DNA from 3 places in the Nitratireductor sp. WH36-1 genome. Region 3 is predicted to be linked to each of the others. Evidence: riboswitches for the same ligand, from Rfam matches in the RefSeq annotation. Region 3 holds a riboswitch; each other region holds the start of a gene.
The links. A riboswitch is a leader RNA that binds a small molecule or an ion and turns the genes downstream of it on or off. The one in region 3 is predicted to bind thiamine pyrophosphate.

Region 1 (4,386 bases), on a different replicon from region 3:
AGCCGGTCATTTTGCTGGACGAGACGGGCGAGAAGGCAAACCTGATCGCCCGCATCGGCCCTGCCGACGTTCCCGGCGTCGTGCTGTCCGGCCACACCGATGTGGTGCCGGCGCTGGAAAAGGGCTGGACCTCCGGTCCGTTCGACCTGACCGAGCGCGACGGAAAGCTCTATGGCCGCGGAAGCTGCGACATGAAGGGCTTTGCCGCCTGTGTCATGGCGATGGTGCCGCAGCTGGCAGCCGCGAAGCTGGAAAGGCCGGTCTGGCTCTGCTTCTCGCATGACGAGGAAGTGGGCTGCCTCGGTGCGCCGGCCATCGCCGAATGGCTGGCCGCGCTCGACGTGCCGCCCATGCTGGCGATCATCGGCGAGCCGACCGATATGACGCTGGTGACCGGCCAGAAGGGCAAGATCGCCATGCGCTGCCATGTGCATGGCACGTCCGGCCACTCCTCCTTCGCGCCCGATCATGTCAACGCCATCGACTATGCGGCGCGCATCGTTTCGATGATCGCCGAACGCGGCGAGCAGATCGGCGAGGAAGGCCCCTTCGACCGCGACTTCACGGTGCCGCATTCGACCATGCTGGCGACCATGATTTCCGGCGGCGTCGCCACCAATGTGACGCCGGATCTGTGCAGCTTCACCTTCGAGATTCGCAGCCTGCCGACCCATGATGCGCGGGCCGAACTGGAATCTCTGAAAAAGCGCGCAAACGAAGAAATTTTGCCGAAAATGCAGGCGAAATGCGCCGAAACCGGCATCGAATGGGAAGAAATTTTCGCCTATCCGGCGATGGGCGACAGCACGTCGACCGACGGCTTCGCCTTCTTCCGCGACATCATGCCGGAGTGGTCGGGCAAGGTGTCCTACGGTTCGGAAGGCGGTGTGTTCGAGACCATCGGCGGCATCCCGTCGGTAATCGTCGGCCCCGGCTCGATCCGCCAGGCGCACAAGCCCGACGAGTTCGTTGCCATCGAGCAGCTGGACCTTTGCCTCGATTTCCTGGGCAAGGTCGCCCGGAAGGTCACCGAACCGGCCTGACCTAGGGTTAGGACCCATTAATATGACCGCAATGGCGTTCGATAGACCAAGAGATGCCAGGAAAAGCCCGCAGAGCGGGGTCTTCCCCCGGTCAAGGGGTTTGACGCGGCAGGTCGCCGGTCTATCGAGCGTCCTTCGGATCAGCCTGATTTGCACGGGCTACTTTGTCGCAAAGCCTTGAAAGACGTGAAGTCTTCCTGCGGCCTTGCTTCGCGTATCCGCACAAATCAGGCCGACCATTGCGGCCATATTAATGGGGCCTGACCCTAAGCATTCCGGCCCGGCCGCTCAGCGCGGCCGGCCCTCCCTGACGCGGAGTTCTGCACAACCGCGTCAGCCTGCTTGACAAGCAGCACCGCCTTCGCCCACCCTAAAGCCTCACCTGGGGGGTCCCGCCAAGGGGCTGAGATTCTGCTGGCATGGTTTTCCATGCAGCGCAGTGACCCGATGAACCTGATCCAGTTCATACTGGCGTAGGGATGGTGCATGCTTGGCGGGTCACAGGCTTATCGCGGCCGAAAACCGTTTCCGTACAGGAACGTCACAGCTCTTCCTCCTCTCGGCACGAACTGGGTCTCCATTGCTGAACGAGCAGAGGAGGCTCTGAACCCATGGACGCATTTGCCCCGACCGTAACCACCGGCCCGTTGCCGGCGTCGCGCAAGGTCTACAAACCCGGAACGCTTCACCCCGAGATTCGCGTGCCCATGCGCGAAATCGCCGTGCATCCAAGCGCCGGCGAACCGCCGGTGACCGTTTACGATTCCTCCGGCCCATACTCTGATCCCGACATGCTGATCGAGATCGACAGGGGCCTGCCGCGCATCCGCGAAGCCTGGGTAAAGGCGCGCGGCGACGTGGAAGCCTATGAGGGACGCCACGTCAAACCGGAAGACAATGGTTTTGCCACCGGCGACCGGCTGACGCCGGAATTTCCCATTCGCCATCAGCCGCTGAAAGCGAAGGACGGCAAGGCCGTCACGCAGCTCGCCTATGCGCGCGCCGGCATCATCACGCCGGAGATGGAATTCATCGCCATCCGCGAAAACCTCGGACGCGCGCAGGCCAAGGCCGCGCTTGCCCGCGACGGCGAGAGCTTTGGCGCATCGATCCCCGATTTCGTGACGCCGGAATTCGTGCGTGACGAGGTGGCGCGCGGCCGGGCCGTGATCCCCTCCAACATCAACCACCCGGAAGCCGAGCCGATGATCATCGGCCGCAACTTCCTCGTGAAGATCAACGCCAATATCGGCAATTCCGCCGTCACCTCTTCCATGGCAGAGGAAGTGGAAAAGATGGTGTGGGCGACGCGCTGGGGTGGCGATACGGTGATGGACCTGTCGACCGGCCGCAACATTCACAACATCCGCGAATGGATCATCCGCAATTCGCCCGTGCCGATCGGCACCGTGCCGATCTATCAGGCGCTGGAAAAGGTGAACGGCATTGCCGAAGACCTGACCTGGGAGGTGTTCCGCGACACGCTGATCGAACAGGCCGAACAGGGCGTCGACTATTTCACCATCCATGCGGGTGTGCGCCTGCACTACATTCCGCTGACGGTCGACCGTGTCACGGGTATCGTTTCGCGCGGCGGCTCGATCATGGCCAAGTGGTGCCTGGACCACCACAAGGAGAGCTTTCTCTACGAGAACTTTGCGGAAATCTGCGACATCTGCCGCGCCTATGACGTGTCGTTCTCGCTGGGCGACGGCCTGCGGCCCGGCTCCATCGCCGACGCCAATGACGCAGCCCAGTTTGCCGAGCTGGAAACGCTGGGCGAACTGACGAAGATCGCCTGGGAGAAGGACTGTCAGGTTATCATCGAAGGCCCCGGTCATGTGCCCATGCACAAGATCAAGGAAAACATGGACAAGCAGCTCGAGGTCTGTGGCGAGGCCCCGTTCTATACGCTTGGGCCGCTCACCACGGACATTGCGCCGGGCTATGACCACATCACGAGCGGCATCGGCGCGGCGATGATCGGCTGGTATGGCACGGCCATGCTCTGCTACGTCACGCCGAAAGAGCATCTGGGCCTGCCTGACCGCGATGACGTGAAGACAGGCGTCATCACCTACAAGATCGCAGCGCATGCGGCGGACCTCGCCAAGGGGCATCCGGCGGCGAAGATCCGCGATGATGCGCTTTCGCGGGCGCGCTTCGAGTTCCGCTGGGAGGATCAGTTCAACCTCTCGCTGGACCCGGAAACGGCGCGTAATTTCCATGATCAGACCCTGCCGAAGGAGGCGCACAAGGTGGCGCATTTCTGCTCCATGTGCGGCCCGAAATTCTGCTCCATGCGCATTTCCCACGATATCCGCGCCGAGGCGCAGAAGGAGGGGATGGCGAAGATGGCGGAGAAGTTCCGCGAGGGCGGCGATCTCTACATGCCGCTCGACCAGGTGGCGGCGGAGAACGGGGACTGACCCATGCATGTCCTCATTCGCGGGGCCGGCATTGCCGGCCTCACGCTGGCCCATGAGCTTGTCCGGGCGGGCGCGCAGGTGACTGTCTGCGACGTTCGCACCGGACCGGCGGGCAGCGCCTCATGGCTTGCCGGCGGGATGCTTGCGCCCTGGTGCGAGCGCGAGAGCGCGGAGGAGCCGGTTCTGACACTGGGACGCCTTGCTGCGGACTGGTGGGACACGGCGCTGCCCGGCCATGTGTTGCGCAATGGAACGCTGGTGGTCGCGCCTGCGCGCGATGCAGCAGAACTCAACCGCTTCGCCACCCGCACGGGCGGCCATGATTGGCTGGATGGCGGCGGCGTGGCCGCACTGGAGCCCGATCTCGCCGGACGGTTTCGGCGTGGGCTCTTCTTCCGGGACGAAGCGCATCTCGACCCGCGCCGGGCGATGACGGCGCTGATCGCCAGGTTGAAAGCGGCAGGTGTACGCTTCGCTTACGGTAATGATACGCCGGTTGAGGCGGACAGGATTGCCGATTGCACCGGCATGGCGGCCGCTGACGACGGGTTGCGCGGGGTGCGCGGCGAAATGCTTCTGCTGCGCACGAAAGAGATCAGCCTTTCACGCCCGGTGCGTCTGCTTCATCCGCGTATTCCGGTCTATATCGTGCCGCGCGAGGGGCATCACTTCATGGTCGGTGCGACGATGATCGAAAGCGATGATGACGGGCCGATCAGCGCCCGCTCGACAATGGAACTCCTGAACGCGGCCTACAGCCTGCACCCGGCCTTTGCGGAAGCGAAGATCGTGGAGACGGGCGCCGGTGTGCGCCCGGCCTATGCCGACAATCTGCCGCGGGTGAAGCAGACCCGGGAGGGAATCAGCGTGAACGGCTTTTATCGCCATGGCTTTCTGCTCTCACCCGCAATGGC
Region 2 (4,386 bases), on a different replicon from region 3:
CCTGGGCGACGTAGAGCCCCACATGGTTGGTGTTGGGCGTCCAGTCCAGCGCGACGCTCAGGCGCTCCTGCGCCGTTGCCGGCAGCGCCATCGCGCCGAGCATCAGGGCTGCGGCTATCAGGCTTTTCATGGTCTTTCTCCTGTCTGACTGAGCAAGGTGTTCAAAAGATCTTCTTCCAGCGCACGGGCTTCGTCCGGCAGGGGCGCGCCAAGGCGCGGGCGCGGGGCGCGGACGAGGACCTCGGAAATCACGCGGGCGGGACGGCGCGACAGCACATAGATGCGGTCTGAAAGGGCGACCGCCTCGCGCACGTCATGGGTGACGAGCAGCGTGGTCCAGCGCGCGGCGCGCCAGCGGTCCTCCAGCCAGCGCTGCATCTGCGCGCGGGTGAGCGCGTCGAGTGCGCCGAAGGGTTCATCGAGAAGCTGTATCGGGCGGGCCTGAATGACCGTGCGCAGAAGGGCTGCGCGCTGACGCATGCCGCCCGAGAGTTCCGCCGGATAGCGCTGCTCAAAGCCTTCCAGCCCGAATTCGGCGAACAGCGGCAGCGCGCGGGCACGCGCCTCCGCGCGGGGCACACCCTGCACTTCCAGCCCCAGAATGACGTTGTCGATGATGCGTCGCCAGGGCATCAGCGCGTCGCGCTGCGGCATGAAGGCGAAGGTCTGGCCATCGCGCTTCAGCGGCGCGCCATCGCGCAGGATCTCGCCGCGATCCGGCGCAAGCGCGCCGGTGAGCAGGCGAAACAGGGTGGACTTGCCTGCTCCCGAAGGGCCGAGAATGGAGACGAACTCCCCCTGCCCCACATGCAGCGACACATCGTCGAGCACGGCGGTCTCGCCAAGCGTCACGCCCACATTGCGCATTTCAAGAGCGCTCATCGTGTCTGCCCCGCTTCACGCCAGCGCAGCAGCGCGCGTTGCAGAAGCGCCGAGACGCCGAAGAGCACCAGCGTCAGCGTGGAGCTGACCACGACCGCTGCCAGCATGAGATCCGGGCGAAAGCTGTTCTTGGCGTTGAGAATGACAATGCCGAGCCCGGCGCGCGCGCCGACATATTCGGAGAAGATCGCGGCGACCACGGCATAGGTGATCGAAATCCGCAGGCCGGCGAAGAAATAGGGCATGGCCGAGGGAAAGCGCGCCGCCCGGAACACTTTCCATCGCGACGCGCCCATGGAGCGCATCAGCGTTTCGATTTCGGGATCGGTGGATTCGTAGCCATCGACCAGCGCCACCAGCATGGGAAAGAAGGTGACGAGCGCCACGAGCAGGATTTTCGGTGTGAGACCGAAACCGAACCACAGGACGGCCAGCGGCGCGATGGCCACCAGCGGCAGGGTCTGGCTGACGACAAAGATCGGGAACAGCGCCCGCCGCAGCTTCGGCAGGAAATCGAGCGCCACCGAGAGGGCAAAGGCGATGCTGACGGAGAAGGCAAAGCCGGTCAGCGTCGCGCTCAGCGTCGGCAGCGTGTTCTCCCACAGGAGGCCGCGGTTGACGCCCATCTGTTCGATGACGCGCGAGGGCGCAGGCAGAACCAGCGGCGAAATGCCCGACAGCCGCACATAGATTTCCCAAAGGAGGATTGCACCGGCAACGCTTGCCAGAGCAGGCAAGCCGCGCACCAGCCGTCCGCCCGCAGGACGGGGCCGACCCTGAGACATGGGATCAGGCCGTGGAGGGGCTGTTGGCGGAAACGGTCAAATCGACCGTCACATGGCCTTCGGGCGGACCAAACCGGCAGAAAGCCTGTTCGAGCGTTGCGAAAACCGGGCCTGCATCGCCGGTGAGACGGCTGCAGAAATTCTTGGAATGATCGAAGACGCCGCTCGACTTCAGGAAGTCGATGCAGCCCATGATCTCCGCCATGTGATCGCCGGCGCCCATCACGTAAAGCGAAAACTGCGCGCGTGCGATTTCCGACGTGGTCTTTGCATTGGCCACCGCTGCAAGTGCCGCCTTCTGCCGTTCGGCGAGCGGCTCTGACGGATTTGCGAGTGCAGAGGTGCTGCAGATCGGATCGTCCGGCTCGCCGGGGCAGCCGCGCGAGAGCGTGGCGCGCAGCACCACATGATGGCGGGTGGATGCGGCGGCGACATAGAAATCGCGCAGCGCCGGAAACAGCACTTCGGGCGGACCGACGACGAGCGTGGAGATATCGTCGGTCTCGATCCGCAACCGGTCCCGGTAAGGATCGAACGCGGAGAGCGACGACATGATGACGTCGACGAAATTGTCGGTCATCGGATAAAGGGAAAGCTGCGCACCTGCGAACATGATTGTCCTCCTTGCTCCGCTGGCATTACCCAGATCAGCTTCTAGGGCCCGAGGATTTGCACCCTCATCTCAGCCGCGGCGATACGCGGCACCCCTGTGGATGCGCGGAACGAACCAAATCCCGAGACGGAAAGCAAGTTGATTGTGCAGGAACTGTTTCGTCGGAGAACAAATGTACAGCTTTCCCACAGGCGTGGTGCGCCGGCGGCCCGAACGCCCCCGTCAGGCGGGGCAGGTAACCGTCACATCGGCCAGACGGAGCGCTTCGGAAAGGTCTTCCGGCGGCATGCTGTCGACGATCAGCGAATCGACTTCGGCAAAGGAGCAGACGCGCACCAGCCCCTTCCGGCCGAACTTGGAAGCATCGGTCACGACAACCCGGCGGCGACCACGCGCCAGAACCGCGTTGCCGAACTGCGCCTCCTCCAGATCGTAGTCCATGATGCCGGTCATCGCGTTCACCGCGCCGGCGGAAATGATGGCGTGATCGACGCTGAAACGGCTGACGAACTCGATGGCGGAAAAGCCGAGCGCGGAGCCACTGTCGCTGCGCAGCTCCCCGCCGGCCATGTAGACCTTGTTGCCATTGACGGTCGCCAGCGTGCGGGCGATGTCGGATGAGTTGGTAACGACGGTCAACTGCCGGTGGTCCAGCAGCGCGCGCGCCAGAAGGCTGGTAGTGGTGCCCGTGTCGAGCATCACCGACTCGCCATCGCGGATCGTCGAGGCGGCCAGTGCGGCGATGGTCTCCTTGGCCTGCCGGTTCTCCCGCATGCGCCGCTCGAACGGCGCTTCGCTGACCACGGACGGCAAGGCGATGGCGCCATGCATGCGCACGATGGCGCCGCGCCCGGCGAGCACCTTCACATCGCGGCGAACGGTTTCCACCGACACCTCCAGATGCTGCGCCAGATCATTGACGCCCATTGTGCCCTGCTCTGTCAGAAGATCCAGAATCCGACCATGGCGGGGGGAATAGTTCATCTGCGTTGCCCTTACCGGTTGTGCCCGTTTATGCCCTATCATGACTGATTTGAAATTCAAGAAGATGCGAATCGGTCAAACTTCAACATTTTTCTGTTGACTTCACACAGATGCCCATCAATTCTTCCTCAAAATCGACAGCCAAAGGCTGCGGGAGGAGACATGACGGCAGCACGGGAAATCACCGCCCCGGGCTCTGATCGGATTGCGGCACTGCCCCTATGGCAGGGGGCAATCACGATAGAGCCGCTCGTCGGCGGCATCAGCAATGAAAGCTGGCTCGTTACCGACGATGCCGGCGGCCATGTGGTCCGTTTTGGCAAGGACTATCCCTTTCATCACGTTATCCGCGACCGCGAATTGATGACCGCGCGCGCCGCCGAGTTAGCGTCTCTTGCACCATCCGTCGAGCATGCGGCGCCCGGCGTCATGGTTTGCAGACATCTCAATGCGAAAACATACGGCGAAGCCGATGTGCGCGCCAACATTGAACGCGTCGCCAGGATCGTTCGCGATTTTCATCAGGACATGCCGCACCATGTTTCAGGGCCGGGCTTCATGTTCTGGCCGTTTCACGTCATCCGCGACTATGCGCGCACCCTGAAGGAAGGCGGGAGCCGGATGACGGAGCAGCTGCCGGCCTATCTTGCGCTGGCCGATGAGCTGGAAGCCGTACAGACGCCGCTTCCAATCGTGTTCGGTCACAACGACCTCCTGCCAGCCAACCTTCTGGATGACGGCAAGCGGCTGTGGCTGATCGATTTCGAATATGCCGGCTTCTCGACGGCGATGTTCGATCTGGCGGGGCTCTCCTCCAACGCCAGCTTTTCGGACGAAGAGTCCGAAGCGCTGCTCGGCTATTATTTCGACCGCACGCCCGATTGGGACCTGCGGCGTTCGCTGGCCTCCATGCAGTGCGCTTCGCTGTTGCGCGAGGCGATGTGGAGCATGACCTCCGAGCTTTATCTCGACGCGCCGGGCACCGACTACGTTGCCTACACGCATGAAAACCTCTCGCGGCTCGAGGCCGCACTGGACACTTTCTACACCCAATACGGACGCGCATCACGATGACCCAGACCCTGCCTTCGCATGCCCAGATCGTCGTCATCGGAGGCGGCA
Region 3 (4,386 bases):
AAAGAACCAGGCATAAAAGCGCGGAGAGGCTGGCGAAAAGCAGGCTGGTTGTTGTGGCCGAAAACACCGCGCTCTCGGTGGCAAGCCGCGCCAGATCCGCTTTCAGACCGGCGATCACGGTCGCAGCCATCGGTCCGGCGACGAAGAGCAGCCCCGCGACGATGATGACGGTGTTGAGAACCGTCTCCAATGGCGTGTGCCAGACAATGCGGCGCGGTGCGACGGGCAGGTTGGCATCGCCGCTGAGCGACGCGCCGAGCCGGCTTAACGCCAGAACAACGCCGCCGGCCAGCGCCAGCTGCACCAGCGTCAGCACCAGTGCGCGCGCCGGATCGAAGTCGAACCGCAGCGCCTGATAGATCGCCACTTCCAGCGTTGTCGCGCGCGGTCCGCCACCAAGCAGCAGGACGATGGTGAACGAGGTCACGCACAGCATGAAGACGAGGCCGGCAATGCCGGGAAGGGCCGCGCGCATGGCCGGCCATTCGAGAAACCGGAACGAGGCGCGCGCGCCCATGCCAAGCTGGGCCGCAAGACGCCACTGGTCGGCGGGCACGCTTTCCAGCGCGTTCAGGAACAGGCGCGTGGCCAGCGGCAGATTGAAGAAGACATGGGCGACCAGAATGCCCGAAAGCCCGTAAATGCCGGGCCAGTGCTCATTGAAGAGCACGGACAGGAAAGGCGCGAAAATCCCCGCTCTTCCCAGAAGCGCCAGAATGCCGAGCGCCGCCACAATGGCGGGAAGCGCAAGCGGCACAGCAAACAGGCGCAGAATGAAGGCGCGGCCCGCAAATGCGGGATGGCGCGCCAGCGCGCGCGCCAAAAGGATCGCCGGCACGACCGATAAAAGCGTCGATAACAGCGCCTGCCAGAGCGTGAAGCGGGCGATCCGCAGCAGATAGGCGTCGAAAGCCGCAAGCGCGCCCGTGCCCTGTTGCAGGGCCTCCACGGCAAGGCCCGCAAAGGCCCCGCCGATCAGCAGGCCGACAGCGGCCAGCGCAAGCCGTCCCGCAGCGACACGCCTGTCCATGAGGGGGCGTCTTTCCATGTCGGGCGCGCGCGAAACGGTCAGCGGCTCATCACCGAAAGCCACTCATCGACCCAGGCCTTGCGGTTTTCCGCCACCTCTTTCGATGAGAATTCGAGCGTCTCGCCCGGCTTCACCAGAGTGTCGAACACCGGGTTGAGCGGCTGCGATGTCTCGCCGGCCGGGAACATCCAGTTGGTCTCCGGAATCGCGTCCTGAAAGCCGGGACCGGTCATGAAGGCGAGGAATTTCTGCGCTAGCGGGTTTTCCGCACCCTTCACGGTCTGTGCTGCCACTTCCACCTGAAGATAATGCCCTTCTTCAAAGCCCGTCGCCTTGTAGCGCTCGGAATCTTCGGCAATCTGGTGATAGGCGGGCGAGGTGGTGTAGGACAGCACCATCGGCGCTTCGCCGCTGGTGAACAGGCCATAGGCCTCGCTCCAGCCCGGCGTCACCGTCAGCACCTTGTCCTGCAGTTTGCCCCAGGCGTCAGCTGCGTCGTCGCCATAGACGGCCTTCATCCAGAGCAGCAGACCAAGGCCCGGCGTGGAGGTGCGCGGGTCCTGAATGGCGATCTTCAGATTGCTGTCGCTCTCCACCAGCTCCTTCAGGCTTGCCGGCGGGGTCTCGATGGCCTCGGTGTCATAGACAAAGGCAAAATAGCCGTAGTCGAACGGAACGAACGTGTCGTCCTCGAAGCCGCCCGGCACGTTCACCCTGCCGATGTCGACGCCATGGGGCGCAAACAGGCCGGTCTCGCGGGCCTCGTGCACGAGGTTGTTGTCGAGACCGAGCACGATGTCGGCCTTGGTCGATTTGCCTTCGAGCTTCACGCGGTTCAGAAGCGCCACGCCATCGGCCACGGAAACGAAATCCACGTCGCAGCCGCATTCCGCCTCGAACGCCTTCTCCACCGCCGGTCCGGGGCCCCAGTCGGAGGTGAAGCTCTCATAGGTGTAGACGGTGAGCTTGTCTTCGGCCGCCGCATGGCCGGCCATGGCCAGCGTGCCAAGCGCCATGGTGGAAAGCAGGGTGGTCGCGCGCATCTGCGCCTCCTCTCGTTTGGTTGGGGAATGAGGCGCTGTGCGAAAAGCGTCTAATCCCTCCGCCGGTGCAAACCGGATCAGGTTCAGCGGGTTGGCCGGGTTCCACTGATGCGGCTTTCCTTTGATCAAGGCAAAGCTGCATCCGTTTCAACCACTGGGCCTCTCAGCCGGCAATCCGCCGGCACCCCGTTAGAGCGACCGGGAAAATAGGGCGCGGCAGGGGCCGGCGCAAGAGGCGGAATGGCGCGAACGCCGTTGGCGCTTGCCCGCCGGCATGATATGGGCCTCGAGCATGAGCCTGTTTACCCTTCTCCTGGGCGGAGATCTCACACGCACGCCGGCACTCGATGCCGAAATCGCCGACAGCCGCATCATCGCGGCTGATTCAGGCATGCGTCACGCAGCGCTTCTGGGCGTTATGCCGGAGCTGTGGGTCGGCGATTTCGATTCCGAGCCGGACGGCATGGCCGAGGCCTATGCCCGGGTGCCGCGCCGCGCCTTTCCCGCCGACAAGGACAAGACGGACGGGGAACTCGCCATCGCCGCAGCGCTGGAAGCGGGCGCGACGAGCCTCGTTCTCGTGGGTGCTTTCGGCGGCGCGCGACCCGATCACATGTTCCTGCATCTCGCGCAGGCGCTTCAGCTTTCAGAACAGGGCATTAAGACGCGGCTGACAAGCGGCGTGCAGGAAGGCGTGCCGCTGCTGCCCGGCAAACGCCATCGCTTCGACTATCCGCAGAAAACGCTGTTTTCGATCCTTGGCTTTTCGGCCCTTTCCGGCCTCACCGTGGAAGGGGCCAAATGGCCGCTCGATGCGGTCGAGGTTCCTTTCGGCTCGTCGCTGACCCTTTCCAATGTGGTCGATGGCGAACTCGCGGTTACCCTCAAAGAGGGCAGGGCGCTTCTGGTCGCCCATCTTTCCAACGACGGAGAACACTGATCCATGGCGCCGCCTCTTTTAAAGCTTGATGGCATTCGCCTGACCTTCGGCGGCACGCCGCTGCTCGATGGCGCATCGCTGATGGTTGGCCCCGGCGAGCGGCTGGCGCTGGTCGGGCGCAACGGCTCCGGCAAGTCGACACTTCTGAAGATCGCCGCCGGCCTCGTGGAGCCGCAGGATGGCGAGGTGTTCCGCCAGCCGACGGCGACCGTGCGCTATCTGCCCCAGTCGCCCGACTGGCAGGGTTTTTCGACCGTGCGCGCCTATGTGGAGGCCGGTCTCGGCCCGGCGGACGACATCAACCGCGTGGCGCTGGTCATCGACCGGCTGGGCCTGTCCGGCGATGAAGACCCGGCAACGCTGTCGGGCGGCGAGGCGCGCCGTGCAGCGCTCGCCCGGGTGCTTGCGCCCGAGCCTGATCTGCTGTTGCTGGACGAGCCGACCAACCATCTCGACCTCGCCACCATCGAATGGCTGGAAGAAGAGCTGCAGCGCACGTCTTCAGCCCTTGTCACCATCTCGCATGACCGTCGTTTTCTCGAACGCGTCAGCCGCGCAACCGTCTGGCTCGACCGTGGCGTGACGCGCAGGCTCGACAAGGGCTTTGCCCATTTCGAGGACTGGCGCGATCAGGTGCTCGAAGAGGAAGAGCGCGACCAGCACAAGCTTGCCCGCAAGATCGAGCGCGAGGAACACTGGCTGCGCTATGGCGTCACCGCGCGCCGCAAGCGCAATGTGCGCCGTCTGGGCGAGCTGCATGCGCTGCGCGAGAAGCACCGCAGCCATCGCGGTGCGGAAGGCGTGGCCACCATGACGGCCAGCGACGCCGCCGAGTCCGGCAAGCTGGTCATCGAGGCAAAGGGCCTCGCCAAGTCCTATGACGGGCTTCAGGTGGTGAAGGATTTCTCCACGCGCATCCTGCGCGGCGACCGTGTTGGCCTTGTCGGCCCCAATGGAGCCGGCAAGACGACGCTGATCAATCTTCTGACCGGCAAGCTCGACCCGGACGAAGGCTCACTGCGGCTGGGCGCAAATCTGGAAATCGCCATTCTGGACCAGAAACGTGCACTGGACCCGCTGGAGACCCTGTCTCATTTCCTCACCGATGGCCGTGGCGACAGCGTCGTGGTCAACGGGCAGGAGCGGCATGTCGTCTCCTACATGAAGGACTTCCTGTTCAAGCCCGAGCAGGCGCGCACGCCCATCCGCGAGCTCTCCGGTGGCGAGCGCGCGCGGCTTGTGCTCGCCCGCCTTCTGGCCCGCCCGGCCAATCTTCTCGTGCTCGATGAGCCGACCAACGATCTCGACATGGAAACGCTCGATCTCCTGCAGGAGCTTGTCGAGGGCTTCCCCGGCACCGTGCTGCTCGTCAG

Region 1: linked by a shared signal. The riboswitch ahead of thiC (phosphomethylpyrimidine synthase ThiC) and the one ahead of thiB (thiamine ABC transporter substrate binding subunit) in region 3 are both predicted to bind thiamine pyrophosphate.
Region 2: linked by a shared signal. The riboswitch ahead of AC4PTT_RS19610 (YkoF family thiamine/hydroxymethylpyrimidine-binding protein) and the one ahead of thiB (thiamine ABC transporter substrate binding subunit) in region 3 are both predicted to bind thiamine pyrophosphate.

Annotation. Positions count from the first base shown of each region.
Region 1 is NZ_JBZXDP010000002.1:612,407-616,792, forward strand. Features, by position in the region: gene argE (acetylornithine deacetylase) at 1-1,043, shown strand, start outside; TPP riboswitch at 1,417-1,541, shown strand; gene thiC (phosphomethylpyrimidine synthase ThiC) at 1,655-3,472, shown strand; gene thiO (glycine oxidase ThiO) at 3,476-4,386, shown strand, end outside.
Region 2 is NZ_JBZXDP010000002.1:90,746-95,131, forward strand. Features, by position in the region: gene AC4PTT_RS19595 (ABC transporter substrate-binding protein) at 1-130, opposite strand, end outside; gene AC4PTT_RS19600 (ABC transporter ATP-binding protein) at 127-882, opposite strand; gene AC4PTT_RS19605 (ABC transporter permease) at 879-1,667, opposite strand; gene AC4PTT_RS19610 (YkoF family thiamine/hydroxymethylpyrimidine-binding protein) at 1,672-2,280, opposite strand; TPP riboswitch at 2,274-2,386, opposite strand; gene AC4PTT_RS19615 (DeoR/GlpR family DNA-binding transcription regulator) at 2,503-3,264, opposite strand; gene AC4PTT_RS19620 (phosphotransferase family protein) at 3,427-4,338, shown strand; gene AC4PTT_RS19625 (GcvT family protein) at 4,335-4,386, shown strand, end outside.
Region 3 is NZ_CM178970.1:693,685-698,070, forward strand. Features, by position in the region: gene thiP (thiamine/thiamine pyrophosphate ABC transporter permease) at 1-1,030, opposite strand, end outside; gene thiB (thiamine ABC transporter substrate binding subunit) at 1,069-2,073, opposite strand; TPP riboswitch at 2,111-2,272, opposite strand; gene AC4PTT_RS03345 (thiamine diphosphokinase) at 2,366-3,013, shown strand; gene AC4PTT_RS03350 (ABC-F family ATP-binding cassette domain-containing protein) at 3,017-4,386, shown strand, end outside.